DNA from 3 places in the Enterobacter sp. 6722112 genome. Region 1 is predicted to be linked to each of the others. Evidence: predicted binding sites of a transcription regulator. Region 1 holds the regulator's gene; each other region holds the start of a gene.

Region 1 (4,971 bases):
CTGTTGTAATATGTGACGACCATCAATATTTATAGAAGAGGAAATTATTTTCGCCCAGGTTTTCCATCGTGCGGCCCAAAAAACTGAGGCGGATGGTCGACCCAGCGGTCTTCGCGCGTCGCGGCATACACCGGATTGAGCGGATAGTAGATGCGGTTATGTTTTTTATTGGCCTCACCCACCACCAGTAAGCGCACCTCTTCATCGGTATTGTTGATAAAGGTATGACACACGCCCGTCCCGGCTGGAAATCCCACGCTGTCTCCGGGTTCGAGCTTCCATAAATAGCCATTGATCCAGGCCTCAGGGTAACCCTCCAGAACGTAAACAAACTCCTCTTCGTCGCTTTCCGCATGCGGATAAGACGTACGGCGTCCGGGTGGCAGCCGTTCATGGTGAATACCAATGCGGCCGAGACCCAGCCTGCGGGCCAGCGGCGCGCCAACAGAAAAACGTTCGTTGCTGTCAGGATACGTTGCGTCATCAGCGCCTTCCACGTCCCGCCAGTGCCGAATACAGTCAGGTCTTTTCATTTTGCGATCTCCTGATTTGCGATGCGTCAGGTATAGCACAGCCTGGCGGATCTCGGTGTTTTTAGCAGAACATGATAAAGTGAATGTTTTCACCCCTTACCATATCCGAGGTGCCCGATGGACAAGTCCACAAAAGAGCTGTTAGCGCAAGCTGAAAAGCTGTGCGCGCAACGCAATGTGCGCCTGACCCCGCAGCGCCTTGAGGTACTGCGTCTGATGAGCCTGCAACAGGGTGCCATCAGCGCCTACGATCTGCTCGATCTGCTGCGTGAAAGCGAGCCGCAGGCAAAACCGCCGACCGTTTATCGGGCGCTGGATTTCCTGCTGGAGCAAGGGTTTGTGCATAAAGTGGAATCAACAAACAGCTATGTGCTGTGCCATCTTTTTGACCAGCCAACTCACACGTCCGCCATGTTTATCTGCGATCGCTGTGGTGTGGTGAAGGAAGAGTGTGCGGAAGGTGTGGAAGATATTATGCATACGCTGGCAGCCAGAATGGGCTTTGCGCTGCGCCATAACGTGATTGAAGCCCACGGCTTATGTTCTGCCTGCGTGGAGGTGGAGTCATGCCGCCATCAGGATGCCTGTCAGCACGATCACTCTATCCTGGTGAAGAAAAAGCCGCGTTAAAGCCAAAGAAAAAGGCGGCTCAGGGCCGCCCTTGGGGATAGTGCCGGTTACCAGCGGTAGTCGTTACGGGTTTCCCAGTCTTTGACTTCGTTTTCCGCCTGATCTTTTTCGTAACCGTAGCGCTCCTGGATTTTACCTACCAGCTGATCGCGCTTACCTTCAATGACGGTCATATCGTCATCTGTCAGCTTACCCCACTGTTCTTTCGCTTTACCTTTGAATTGCTTCCAGTTGCCGCCGATTTCGTCTTTATTCATAATCGTGTCCTCGTGTTAAGCGTCTATGAGTATCGTCCGCTTCGTTCTTTTCTGCTGGACGTGATTATTATTGTAGTTAAGGATTCGGCAGTTGTTTTTATATTCGGAATCTTTAACCGTTACGATATATCGTGCGGGGCTGGAAACCAGGTATTGTTTCGCCAGTGACGATGCCAGATAACGGCCAGCGAAAGGCCACGCAGTGAGAGAAACACCGCCAGCGCCAGCCACAGACCATGATTGCCGAGATACGGCAGGGTTAGCAGCGTCAGGCCGAACCCCGCCGCCGCGACGGCCATGCTGTTGCGCATCTCCGCCCCTCGCGTCGCACCAATAAACATGCCGTCCAGCAAATAGCACCACACGCCCACCACCGGTAATACTACCTGCCAGAGGATGTAGCGATCGGCCAGCTCACGTAGCGCGGGCAACGAGGTGAGTAGCGCGACAATATGCCCACCAAAACAGGCGTACACCAGAGCAAAGACCAGCGCTACCAGGCCCGCCTGACGACAGGCAGCACGCCAGACTTCACGTAACTGGCCGCTTTCACGCGCGCCATAGGCCTGCCCTGAATGCGCCTCCACGGCGTAAGCAAAACCATCCAGCGCGTAAGCGGTAAAGGTCAGTAATGTCATGAGCACTGCGTTGACGGCAACGATCTCAGGCCCAAGACGCGCACCAAAAACGGTTAATGCACCAAAGCAGAGTTGCAGCAGAAGCGAACGGAGCATGATGTCGCGATTAAGCGCCAGCAGCTTTCGAATGTTGCCGCGCCAGGCCGATTTCAGCAGATCCAGGGTGATACCGCGCATCGCCAGCACGCGCCAGACCATCCCCAAACCGATCAGCAGCGTACCGTACTCGGCAATCGCCGTGGCCAGCGCCGCGCCCCGGACGTTCATGTGCAGCCCCATCACCAGCCAGAGATCGAGCACAATGTTAAGCAGGTTGCCCACCACCAGCAGGATCACCGGCGCGCGGGCGTACTGCACGCCCAGCAGCCAGCCCAGCAGGACCAGGTTTGCCAGTGAAGCGGGCGCGCTGAGCCAGCGAATTTCGAGGAACCGCCGGGCCTGTTCCAGTACGGCATCGCTGCCGCCTACAATATGGAGCGCAAGATCAATCAGCGGCGTACGCAACAGAACGATTAACGCGCCGGCACCGAATGCCAGAATGAGCGGCTGAACCAGCGCACGCGCCAGACGCAGGGGATCTTTTGCACCATACGCCTGGGCCGTCAGGCCTGTCGTACTCATGCGCAGAAAAAGCAGCAGCATAAAGAGGAAGCTGGTCGCCGTTGCGCCGATCGCGACGCCGCCAAGATAAATCGGCGAATCGAGATGCCCGATAACCGCCGTATCCACCAGCCCCAGCAGAGGAACGGTAATATTGGAAAAAATCATCGGTAGCGCAAGACGCCACAACGCCTTATCGGCAGAAGTTAGCAATGCCATGGAAATTACCGGAATCAGAAAACAGGCCAGGCTGTAGAGGAACTACAGCCTGTCAGGAAGAGATTACAGCCATTCACCGTTGCGGATAACGCCGACCGCCAGCCCTTCAATAGAGAAGCTCTGCTCGCGGAGATCCACCACAATCGGGGAGAATTCATTGTTTTCAGGCAGAAGCTGCACGGTATTGCCTTGTTTTTTCAGGCGCTTAACCGTCACTTCATCATCAATGCGCGCCACCACGACTTGCCCGTTACGCACATCCTGCGTTTTGTGTACCGCCAGCAGATCGCCATCCAGAATACCGATATCTTTCATGGACATTCCGCTAACGCGCAGCAGGAAATCGGCGCTCGGCTTGAACATGCCTGGGTCAACCTGATAGTGCCCTTCGATGTGCTGCTGCGCCAGCAGAGGTTCACCTGCGGCAACGCGGCCCACCAGTGGAATACCGCTCTCTTCTTCCACAAGCAGACGAATGCCGCGTGAGGCGCCGGAAACAATCTCAATCACGCCCTTACGCGCCAGCGCTTTAAGGTGCTCTTCGGCAGCATTAGGAGAACGGAAGCCCAGACGCTGCGCAATTTCTGCACGCGTGGGTGGCATACCCGTCTGGCCGATATGATCCCGAATGAGATCAAACACCTCTTGCTGCCTGGTCGTTAACGCTTTCATACCGCCCCCTGGGTGTATATACAGTTATGCTGTGAGTATATACAGTCAAAGGCGATTTTGGAACCAAAAACTGCACAAAAAACCAGGGACTTAATTATTCCTCGAGGCTCATCGGAAATGCGACCAAAGCAGCGTGACCCAGGTGATCGCCGCAGTGATAATCGCCAGCAGTACGGCAGCGGAACCCATGTCTTTCGCCCGGCCAGACAGTTCATGGAATTCCGACCCGATTCGGTCAACAACGGCCTCAATAGCGCTATTCAGAATTTCCACTATCATCACCAGAAGGACAGATCCGATGAGCAGTACGCGGGTGATAGCATCAACATCAAGGAAGCAGGCGATGACAACGGCAACGATTGCGGCAACCGCTTCCTGGCGGAAAGCGGCTTCATTAACCCATGCCGCGCGGAAACCTTTCCATGAATAACCGGCAGCTTTAATGATTCGAGTTAACCCAGTGGTATTATTGGCCATTAAAAGAACCTTTTATGATAAATAGCGTCTGTAACTAAAGCCGCAGCGCGTTTTGCTGCAACCTGAAGTATGACGGGTAACAACAGAAATTTTGCGCGCTTTCTGTTATCCTTGCGCCGCAATTGCATTATTAACCAGAGGCTTTACATCGTTTATGTCCGGCTGGCCACGAATTTACTACAAATTACTTAATTTACCATTAAGCGTCCTGGTAAAAAGTAAGTCTATCCCAGCAGAACCTGCGCTGGAATTAGGGCTCGATACGTCGCGCCCTATTATGTACGTTTTGCCTTATAACTCGAAGGCAGACCTGCTGACGCTTCGCGCTCAATGTCTGGCGCACGATTTACCTGACCCGCTTGAACCGCTGGAAGTCGACGGTACGCTGCTGCCGCGCTACGTGTTCATCCATGGCGGGCCGCGCGTGTTCACCTATTACACGCCGAAAGAAGAGTCCATTAAGCTGTTCCATGATTACCTCGATCTGCACCGCAGCAACCCCGATCTGGATGTGCAGATGGTGCCGGTGTCGGTGATGTTTGGCCGTCGTCCGGGGCGCGAAAAAGGGGAAGAGAACCCGCCGCTGCGTATGCTCAACGGCATTCAGAAGTTCTTCGCCGTCTCCTGGCTGGGACGCGACAGCTTTGTCCGCTTCTCACCTTCCGTTTCACTGCGCCGCATGGCGGATGAACACGGCACTGACAAAATCATTGCGCAAAAGCTGGCGCGCGTTGCGCGTATGCACTTTGCACGTCAGCGTCTGGCGGCCGTTGGACCACGTCTCCCGGCACGTCAGGATCTGTTCAACAAGCTGCTGGCTTCCAAAGCGATTGCCCGTGCCGTAGAAGACGAAGCGCGCAGCAAGAAAATTTCGCACGAGAAAGCGCAGCAGAACGCGATAGCGCTGATGGAAGAGATCGCCGCGAATTTCTCCTACGAGATGAT
Region 2 (4,971 bases), on a different contig from region 1:
GGTCTGCTCACTGGTCGAACGCAGAGGATACTGGCGCGCTGTTGTTGCCATCGCTGCCAAAAATGCAAGACTGTGCTGGGCATCATTGCATTACGGTGATGATTTCAGGTTGTACTCAGCCAGCTAAAGTACAAAGCTGTATGACCATCTGTTCTGCAACTCGTTGATGATAAAGGGTTAGACCCCGTGAGGTATATCTGCTTATTGTACAGGGCAAGTGTACCCGACTAACGAACTAGAGCCTCACGAGCGTCTTTCATCAGGGTCCGAATCGATGACGATTCATCATGACCGTTTATAGTACCGCAGTCTCTCCCCTTTATTTTTTTACTATAGTGCAGACAGAAACCGTAAACACCGGCGTTGACATGCCGGGGAAGCCCTTATAGTACAATAATTTCCGATCTCCAAACTGACCCCTCTTTGGGAAGTGGCGGTACTCTTTCACCTCCGGGATGCTTTTCGTTCCGGAGATGTCTGGCTCGCTCATTCGCGCCGCTATGGTGACCTCAAGCAGGTACTGGTGCCGATGATCGCGGCGCAGGAAAATGCAAAACTGGCCGTGCCTTCCAACCCACAGGATTGGCTGGCAGACAGAAAGGCGCGACTCACGATCGCTCTTAAGCGGCTGGCCCGGGCTGCCCGTAACGGCACTATTCCGCACGGTAGCATAGAAGATGGAACGTTGCGGATCGACAGGTTGACAGCAGACGTGCCGGATGGTGCCGAGGCACTCATACTGGATCTGTATCGCCGAATGCCGTCCGTTCGGATTACCGACATGCTGCTTGAAGTTGATGCAGCCCTTGGTTTCACAGATGCGTTTACCCATCTGAGAACCGGGGCTCCATGTCGCGACCGGATCGGTCTGCTCAACGTCCTGCTCGCTGAAGGGCTCAATCTGGGCCTGCGTAAGATGGCGGAAGCTACAAACACGCATGATTACTGGCAGCTCTCACGCCTTGCCCGCTGGCATGTTGAAAGCGAAGCCATGAACCAGGCATTGGCAATTGTGGTGGCCGCGCAGGGTAAACTGCCGATGTCACGCGTCTGGGGGATGGGCACGTCAGCATCGAGCGATGGTCAGTTTTTCCCGACAGCGCGGCATGGCGAAGCCATGAACATGGTCAATGCCAAATATGGTTCTGTTCCCGGCCTCAAAGCGTATACTCACGTAAGCGACCAGTTCGCGCCATTCGCTTGTCAGTCGATCCCGGCGACCGTGAGCGAGGCACCGTATATTCTCGATGGACTACTGATGAACGAGGTCGGTCGCCATGTTCGCGAACAGTATGCCGATACAGCAGGATTCACCGACCATTTGTTCGGAGCCAGTAGCCTGCTCGGCTACAATCTCGTTCTGCGAATCAGGGATCTGCCATCGAAGCGGTTGTACGTATTTAATCCCGATACGACCCCCAGGGAGTTACGCAAGTTGGTAGGTGGAAAAGCCCGGGAGGATCTTATCGTTGCGAACTGGCCTGATATTTTCCGTTGTGCCGCGACGATGACCGCTGGCAAAATCAGGCCCAGCCAACTCCTGCGCAAGCTCGCTTCTTACCCACGACAAAACAACCTTGCAGTTGCGCTTCGTGAAGTTGGTCGTATTGAACGGACCCTTTTCATTATTGAGTGGATCCTGGATACGGACATGCAGCGGCGTGCTCAGATCGGTCTTAACAAGGGAGAGGCCCACCATGCGCTCAAAAATGCGCTCCGTATCGGGAGGCAGGGGGAAATTCGCGATCGCACGACAGAGGGGCAGCACTACCGAATCGCTGGGCTCAATTTATTGACTGCGGTGATCATTTACTGGAATACCGTCCATCTTGGTCATGCCGTCACGGAGCGGCGGAACGAAGGGTTGGATGTTCCCCCTGAATTTCTTCCCCACATATCCCCATTGGGCTGGGCGCACATTCTACTGACTGGCGAATATCTTTGGCCCAAGGAACCGAAAGCTTAGGGTGTCATTTCGCCCTCAGCCGGAACCGACCCCTATGAAAACCCCATAAAGTCATTTTCGTAGACTGCATTCAGGATCTTAACCAGCGCATACTGGACGATTTTGTCCTCCAGTGAGGCGATGCCGAGCGGGCGCTGTTTTCCATCCGCTTTCGGGATGTAGTGCCGCCTGCCGGGCTGAGCCCTGTAACTACCCTGATGAAGCCTCCGGTGCAGATCTGCTATGTTGACCTTCAGGTTTTCGGCGTAGTCCTTCCACCTGACACCATCAACTCCGGCAGCCGCTTTCCTGCTCAGGGAGAGGAATGCGTTCTCCAGTGCCTCTGCTGTCAGGAGGTGGAACAATGCGGTAAACCGTTCTTTCTTCCGCTGCTTCGCAGCTTCCCGCACGCGTGACAGCCTCTGTGACATACTTTCCCGGCTCTGCGTCCGGCGCATGTGTGGCTGTTCCGCGTTTCCCTTGGCCCCGCTCCTTCGCTCCACTGACTCCGCTCCTTGCGGATTGTTCGCCAGATTCGCAGCTACTATGAGCGAGTCCGACTTCTCCTCTCCGTACATCACCGGCTTCGGCTCCTCGCCTTCCCGGTGCGGGCCATCTCCGGCACTGGCAGATGGTCAGAGGGGAGATCTCCCGGTTCCCGCGTAAAGATCGTATTGACATGCCAGGGTCTCAGACCCCGCCGGGTCCATATGGCACTCGCAGTAACGCACCCTATGATGTTGCCTTCCGTAAACAGTACAACGTCGGCACCCGGGAATTTAATATACATTTCGTGGCTCAATGGCTGGCCTGTCAACACCCCTGTCAACGCTTCGCCCCATACCTCACGGTATACAACGCATGACTCGGGGACCCTGTGGATTGCTGGTCCTTCAATGGTCGGGGACTTTCACCCCTTGATCTTTACCGGTCTCCCGGCGCACACTGTATATATAACCAGTAAAATTAGAGTGTCAGGAGGAAAGATGAAGCTACAGTTTTTCAGCACCGGGAAAGAACTCCCGCCACAGGCCCATCCGTTGTTTGCAGACCTGGCCAGCTGCGGTTTTCCCAGCCCTGCAGCTGACTATGTCGAATCTGATCTGGATCTCCATGATTACTGCATACGGCATCCGAGCGCGACTTACTACCTTCGCGCCAGCGGAGACAGCATGGCCGACGGCAGCCTTTACAATGGCGATCTGCTGGTTGTGGACTGTGCCGAGAAGCCCCGGCATGGCGATATTGTTGTGGCCAGCGTGCAGGGGGAGTTTACGGTCAAACGGCTGCTGCTGACGCCACGACTGACGCTGCAGCCCATGAACGCCGCCTGGTCGCCGATTTATCCCGACCCGGACGATCTGGATATCTTTGGCGTCGTCACGCACATCATCCACCGCCCGAGGGAGATGTACTGATGTTTGCCCTGGCCGATGTGAACAGCTTTTATGCCAGCTGCGAACGTGTTTTCCGCCCGGATTTGAAAGGAAAGCCGGTTGTGGTGCTCAGCAATAACGATGGCTGCGTAATCGCGAGAAGTGCCGAGGCAAAGCCCTGGATCAAAATGGGTACGCCGTGGTTTCAGATGAAAAACGAAAGATACCCGGAAAAAATATACGCGTTCTCTAGCAACTATGAACTTTATGCATCCATGTCGGCACGCGTGATGAGCTGCCTGGAGGAACTGGCTCCGGGGGTGGAACAGTATTCGATTGACGAGATGTTCCTCGATCTGACCGGCGTGGAGCACTGCATGGACCTGGAGGACTTCGGCCGGCAGCTGCGACAGCACGTGTATGACTGTACCCGTCTGACCATTGGCGTGGGTGCCGGACCAACGAAAACCCTCGCAAAATCAGCCCAGTGGGCCTCAAAGGAGTGGAAACAGTTTCGTGGTGTGCTCGCACTCACCCGGGGGAATCCACAGCGAACGCGGAAACTGCTTTCACTGCAGCCGGTCGAAGAGATCTGGGGCGTGGGAAACCGTATTGCACGCAAGCTCAATGTTCTGGGCATTAAGACCGCGCTCGATCTGGCCCTGACGAACCCGGCCTTCATCCGGAAAAATTTCTCCGTCGTTCTCGAGCGAACAGTGCGCGAACTGAACGGGGAAAGCTGCATGTCGCTTGAGGAAGCACCGCCAACAAAGCAGCAGATAGTCTGCAGCCGCAGCTTTGGTGAGAAGGTCACTGAATACGATTCGCTGCGGCAGGCTGTCTGTCAGTACGCAGAGCGGGCCTCAGAAAAGCTGCGCAAGGAGCGCCAGTATTGCCGGCATATTTCCGTTTTCATCAAAACGTCTCCGTTCGCCGTTAAAGAGCCTTATTACGGCAACGTGGCCACGGAGAAACTGCTTACTCCCACCCAGGACACCCGGGACATCATTGCGGCCGCCACAACGGCTCTGGAGCGTATCTGGAAGGACGGGCACCGGTATGCCAAAGCCGGTGTGATGCTGAATGACTTCACCGGCTCCGGCGTTTCGCAGCTGCAGCTGTTCGACGAACGCCCTCCACGCCCTCACAGTGCTGAGCTGATGAAGGTTCTCGATGGCATTAATCATTCCGGACTGGGACAGGTCTGGTTTGCCGGACGAGGGATTGCGCCTGCGTGGCAAATGAAACGCGATATGCTCTCCCCTGCGTACACCACCCGCTGGAAAGATATCCCCATAGTGAGGATCGGCTAAATTTTGCATTTCAGAGAGAGCCAGTAGTGCTCGCCGCAGCCGAACGACAGGGCTAAGCCCGCGAGTGAGCGAGGAAGCACCAGGGAACTGTACGGACAAATTCTGCTTACGCTCGAAGTTAAATGGACAACTTATCCAGTTATCCACCGGGTAGATCCAAGTATCTGATCCAGCAAAGATCCATATAATGATCCAAACAGATCCCGGTACGTTGAAAACCGCGCCATGCATAGGCTAACAGCCATTTCATGTGTTTATAAGTCGGATATTTGTGTTTGTAAATCGGTATTCTGTGTTTACAAAGCGGATTTATGTGTTTATAAAACGGATTGCGCGT
Region 3 (4,971 bases), 4.6 Mb from region 1:
ATCGTAAGCTTTGCTCAGCGGGTCGATAATCGGTTTAGAAAACTCGAGTACCAGCAGTCGACCGCCCGGCTTAAGCACGCGGTACATGGAGCGCAGCGCTTTATCTTTATCGGTCACGTTACGCAGACCGAAAGAGATGGTGATGCAGTCGAACGTATTATCCGGGAACGGCAGCGCTTCGGCGTTGGCCTGAACATATTCAACGTTGCCTACCACGCCGATATTACGCAGCTTTTCGCGTCCCATTTTCAGCATGGAGTCGTTGATATCCGCCAGCACCACGCGGCCGGTTTCGCCAACCAGACGGGAGAACTTAGCGGTCAGATCCCCTGTGCCTCCGGCTAAATCCAGCACCGTTTGTCCACGGCGCACGCCGCTGCAATCAATAGTGAAGCGCTTCCACAAGCGATGAATGCCAAATGACATCAAATCATTCATCACATCGTACTTCGCCGCCACGGAATGAAATACGTGGGCCACCATGTCAGCTTTCTGCGCTTTGGCGACAGTCTGAAAGCCAAAGTGCGTTGTGTCTTGTGAATCGTCAACCATCTCAGAGCCTGCTAATCAGTCAAATGTTCGTGAAGTGTAACAGATTGGGCGCATTTGCCCTACGTTTCAACCACCGTGAAAGAAACGCGCCGGCTGCGCTTCGGGGGATAAACTCGCCGCTAAATCGTTGTCTTCATTGCGGCTATTTTGCTTACCGTCGCCTTCACGCAGACGAAACTCTTCGTCCTGAGCGGTAGCCTGCTCCACCAGTTCCGGATTAATCTCGCGTTTAACTTCCACCCCCAGGCTGCGAAACGCCTCCGCCTGCGCCAGCAAATTGCCACGCCCGGAGGAGAGTTTTTTCATCGCCTGGCGGTAGTTATCCTGCGCGCGATCCAGGCTTTGCCCCACCGAGGACATATCGTCCACAAACAGCCGCATTTTGTCGTACAGCTTGCTGGCGCGATCGGCAATCTGCTGCGCGTTACGGCTTTGGTGCTCATAGCGCCACAGGTTGGCAATGGTACGTAACGCCACCAGTAGCGTGGTGGGGCTGACCAGCATAATGTTATTTTTCAGCGCTTCGGTGATCAGTTCGGGCTGTCTGTCGAGCGCCAGCAGGAACGCAGGCTCGACCGGAATGAACATCAGCACATAATCCAGCGATCGCAGCCCCGGCAACTGCTGATAATCTTTTCTGCCCAACAGACGGATATGGTTACGCACGGAGGCGATGTGCTCCTGCAACGCTGTTTCGCGGGTGTAGTCATCCTCAGCGTTGAAGTAGCGCTCATAGGCCACCAGCGTCATTTTGGCGTCGATAACCACATCTTTGCCCTGTGGCAGACGAACAATGACATCCGGCTGCATCCGCGAGCGCGCATCGTTCTCAATGCTGACCTGCGTTTCGTATTCGTATCCTTCGCGCAGGCCAGAGGCCTCCAGCACGCGCGTCATGACCACTTCGCCCCAGTTTCCCTGCGCTTTGTTATCACCTTTCAGTGCGCGCGTCAGGTTAACCGCCTCCTGCGCCATCTGCGCATTCAGCTGCTGGAGATTACGAATTTCATGCGCCAGCGTGTGGCGTTCGCGGGCTTCCTGACCAAAGCTGTCCTGTACCTGACGGCGAAAGCCATCCAGCTGTTCACGCAGCGGCGTCAGCAGGCTGTTCAGGCTCTGGCGGTTCTGCTCATCCACGCGGCGATTGCTGTGCTCAAAAATGCGGTTCGCGAGGTTCTCAAACTGCTCGCTAAGACGCTGCTCGCTGTTGATCATCTGACGGATTTTGTCTTCGGCGTGCAGTTGGGTGGACTCAAGACGGGTGGTCACTTCACGGAGATCGGCCTCCAGCGAGGTATTGATATCACGCAGATTGCGCAGTTCGTTATTGAGCAGTTCGCATTCGTCGCGCCAGTGGTCACTCAGCGCAAGCTGTTGTTTCGTCGCGCTAAGTTCAGCGACGATCTCCTCGCGCTCTGCCAGCTGTTCGGCTTTCTGCTGCGCATGCTGGTAGCCGGAAATGAGCCAGCCAATTCCCACGCTCACCAGCGCAATCACTGCATAAATCAGGATTGAGATATCCACAATGCCCCCTGCATCAACGTATTACCGCACAAAATAGAATTGTGCTGTATGAACGTCCAGTTTGAAAGGGTTTTCCTGCGAGGCGTTACGCAAAAAGAAAAGGCCGAGCATGTCGACCTTTCAGCACTGAAGAGAGAATTAGATCAGGCGGCGCGCCGCTTCAACCACGATTTTCACCGCATGGCTTTCAGTCTGCTTCATGGTTTCAGCGTTCGGGATCTCCTGCTGAGTACGGTTGACGATAACGCCCGCCACCATACCGGCACGCAGACCCTGGCTTGCGCACATGGTCAGCAGCGTCGCAGATTCCATTTCGTAGTTCATGACGCCCATCGACTGCCACTCTTCCATGGAGCCTTTGAAACGGCTCACCACGCGACCAGAGAAGGTGTCGTAACGCTCCTGGCCCGGGTAGAAGGTATCGGAAGAGGCAGTTACGCCCACGTGGGTGGTTGCGCCCACGGACTTCGCGGCTTCAACCAGCGCGGTGGTGCATTCGAAATCGGCCACTGCCGGGAATTCCATCGGTGCAAAGTGCAGGCTTGCCCCGTCCAGACGCACGGATGCGGTGGTAACCAGCACGTCGCCCACGTTGATGTGCGGCTGAATGGCGCCTGTGGTGCCGATGCGCAGGAAAGTACGAATGCCCAGCTGCGCCAGCTCTTCAACGGCGATAGAGGTAGACGGGCCACCAATACCGGTAGAGCACACGATCACCGCTTTACCGTCCAGCTCTGCGCGCCAGGTGGTGAATTCGCGATGCGCTGCCAGCTTAACCGGCTTATCCATCAGCGCGGCGATCTTTTCCACACGCTCAGGATCGCCAGGGACGATAGCAAGCGTAGCCCCTTGTAAATCGTTTTTAGTGAGGCCGAGATGAAAAACATCAGACTTAGACATAGGTGACTCCTCTGTGGGTCGGTTTGTCAGAAGAAGTAAAACGGTACTTTACAGAAGCAATGTGCATTATTTCGTGACACACCTCACCATGAATGAAAATGATTGCAGTTAATTTCCATAAAATAGTGATTCACATCACATTAACAAGTTATATCGCCGGGTGCTGCACAAAAGATAGACGCTATAAGGCACTGTGGATTGTTAACCTGGTGTCTATATTTATCTTTGCGCTAATCCATTCATTGGTACGGAGAATGCCATGACTGAAAAAACCGGTTTTGCACCTGCTGCGGCCCCGCATGCTTCAACCATCGTCTCAACCCCTGAAGAGGCCATTACCGCAGGCGAGACCTCCATTCCCTCCCAGGGAGAGAACATGCCAGCGTACCACGCGCGGCCAAAATCCGCCGATGGCCCGCTGCCCATCGTGATCGTGGTGCAGGAAATATTTGGCGTTCATGAACATATTCGCGACCTCTGCCGCCGTCTGGCGCTGGAAGGTTACCTGGCCGTTGCGCCGGAACTCTATTTCCGTCAGGGCGATCCGAATGATTACAGCGACATCCCGACGCTGTTCAGCAACCTGGTCAGCAAAGTGCCGGACGCGCAGGTGCTGGCCGATCTCGACCACGTTGCCAGCTGGGCGGCGCGCAACGGTGGCGACCCGCACCGTCTGATGGTGACCGGCTTCTGCTGGGGCGGACGCATTAGCTGGCTGTATGCCGCGCACAATCCGCAGCTGAAAGCCGCTGTGGCCTGGTACGGTAAACTGGTGGGTGAAAAGACCCTGAACTCGCCGAAACATCCAGTTGATATCGCCACCGATTTAAATGCCCCGGTGCTAGGGCTGTATGGCGGCCAGGATACCGGCATTCCGCTTGATACCGTCGAGACCATGCGCCACGCGCTGCGGGCGGCAAACGCGAAGGCCGAAATCGTGGTGTACCCGGATGCGGGACACGCGTTTAATGCCGATTATCGTCCGAGCTATCACGCAGAATCGGCGAAAGATGGCTGGCAGAGAATGCTGGCGTGGTTCAGCCAGTACGGCGGGAAGAAAGCGTAATACAAAAAGCCCGGTGGCGGCTGCGCCAACCGGGCAATCCAGCCCCACTACGCCTGACGCAAATTCTGCGCCGCCTGCACCATGTTCGCCAGCGCCGCGCGGGTTTCAGGCCAGCCGCGAGTTTTCAGGCCGCAGTCCGGGTTTACCCACAGGCGTTCCGCCGGAATGCGCTGGGCGGCTTTTTGCAGCAGCGATTCAATCCACTCCACGCTCGGCACGTTAGGGGAGTGAATGTCATACACGCCCGGCCCGATTTCGTTCGGGTAGTCGAACTCTTCGAACGACTCCAGCAGCTCCATGTCTGAACGCGAGGTCTCGATGGTGATCACATCGGCGTCGAGCGCGGCAATGGAGTCCATGATGTCGTTAAATTCGCAGTAACACATGTGGGTGTGGATCTGCGTGTCGTCCTTCGCGACGGCCGCGTTGAGGCGGAACGCCTCCACGCCCCACGTCAGATAAGCATCCCAGTCGCTGCGACGCAGCGGCAAGCCTTCACGCAGCGCCGGTTCGTCGATCTGAATGATGCCAATCCCCGCCGCTTCCAGATCCGCCACTTCATCACGCAGCGCCAGGGCGATCTGTTTGGCGATGGTTTCCCGGGATACATCTTCACGCGGGAACGACCAGCAGAGAATGGTCACCGGCCCCGTCAGCATGCCTTTTACCGGTTTGTCGGTCAGAGACTGGGCATACTTCGCCCACTCCACGGTGATCGCTTCCGGGCGGCTGACGTCACCGATCACCACCGGCGGCTTCACGCAGCGGGAGCCGTAGCTTTGCACCCAGCCGTTCTGGGTAAAGACAAAGCCGTCCAGGTGTTCACCGAAGTATTCCACCATATCGTTACGCTCGGCCTCGCCGTGCACCAGCACGTCCAGACCCAGACGTTCCTGCTCGACGATCGCCTGTTTGATGTGCTCCGCAAT

The links. Region 1 encodes LexA, which represses DNA repair genes until DNA is damaged. Its sites were predicted from a motif close to TNCTGTATGTACATACAGNA; they were not measured.
Region 2: the regulator LexA is predicted to act here: its motif matches at 2,889-2,908, upstream of umuD (translesion error-prone DNA polymerase V autoproteolytic subunit).
Region 3: the regulator LexA is predicted to act here: its motif matches at 2,119-2,138, upstream of rmuC (DNA recombination protein RmuC).

The regions. Positions count from the first base shown of each region.
Region 1 is NZ_JBZWGR010000007.1:42,860-47,830, reverse strand. Features, by position in the region: gene AC4OVU_RS01625 (cupin domain-containing protein) at 45-533, opposite strand; gene zur (zinc uptake transcriptional repressor Zur) at 651-1,163, shown strand; gene AC4OVU_RS01615 (CsbD family protein) at 1,211-1,420, opposite strand; gene dinF (MATE family efflux transporter DinF) at 1,540-2,877, opposite strand; gene lexA (transcriptional repressor LexA) at 2,941-3,549, opposite strand; gene AC4OVU_RS01600 (diacylglycerol kinase) at 3,658-4,026, opposite strand; gene plsB (glycerol-3-phosphate 1-O-acyltransferase PlsB) at 4,181-4,971, shown strand, end outside.
Region 2 is NZ_JBZWGR010000005.1:3,966-8,936, forward strand. Features, by position in the region: gene AC4OVU_RS00975 (IS110 family RNA-guided transposase) at 1-127, shown strand, start outside; partial or broken gene AC4OVU_RS00980 (Tn3-like element Tn5403 family transposase) at 422-1,966, shown strand; partial or broken gene AC4OVU_RS00985 (group II intron reverse transcriptase/maturase) at 2,002-2,526, opposite strand; gene umuD (translesion error-prone DNA polymerase V autoproteolytic subunit) at 2,932-3,363, shown strand; gene AC4OVU_RS00995 (Y-family DNA polymerase) at 3,363-4,634, shown strand.
Region 3 is NZ_JBZWGR010000007.1:4,610,459-4,615,429, reverse strand. Features, by position in the region: gene ubiE (bifunctional demethylmenaquinone methyltransferase/2-methoxy-6-polyprenyl-1,4-benzoquinol methylase UbiE) at 1-552, opposite strand, end outside; gene rmuC (DNA recombination protein RmuC) at 619-2,076, opposite strand; gene udp (uridine phosphorylase) at 2,215-2,976, opposite strand; gene AC4OVU_RS23560 (dienelactone hydrolase family protein) at 3,236-4,042, shown strand; gene metE (5-methyltetrahydropteroyltriglutamate--homocysteine S-methyltransferase) at 4,090-4,971, opposite strand, start outside.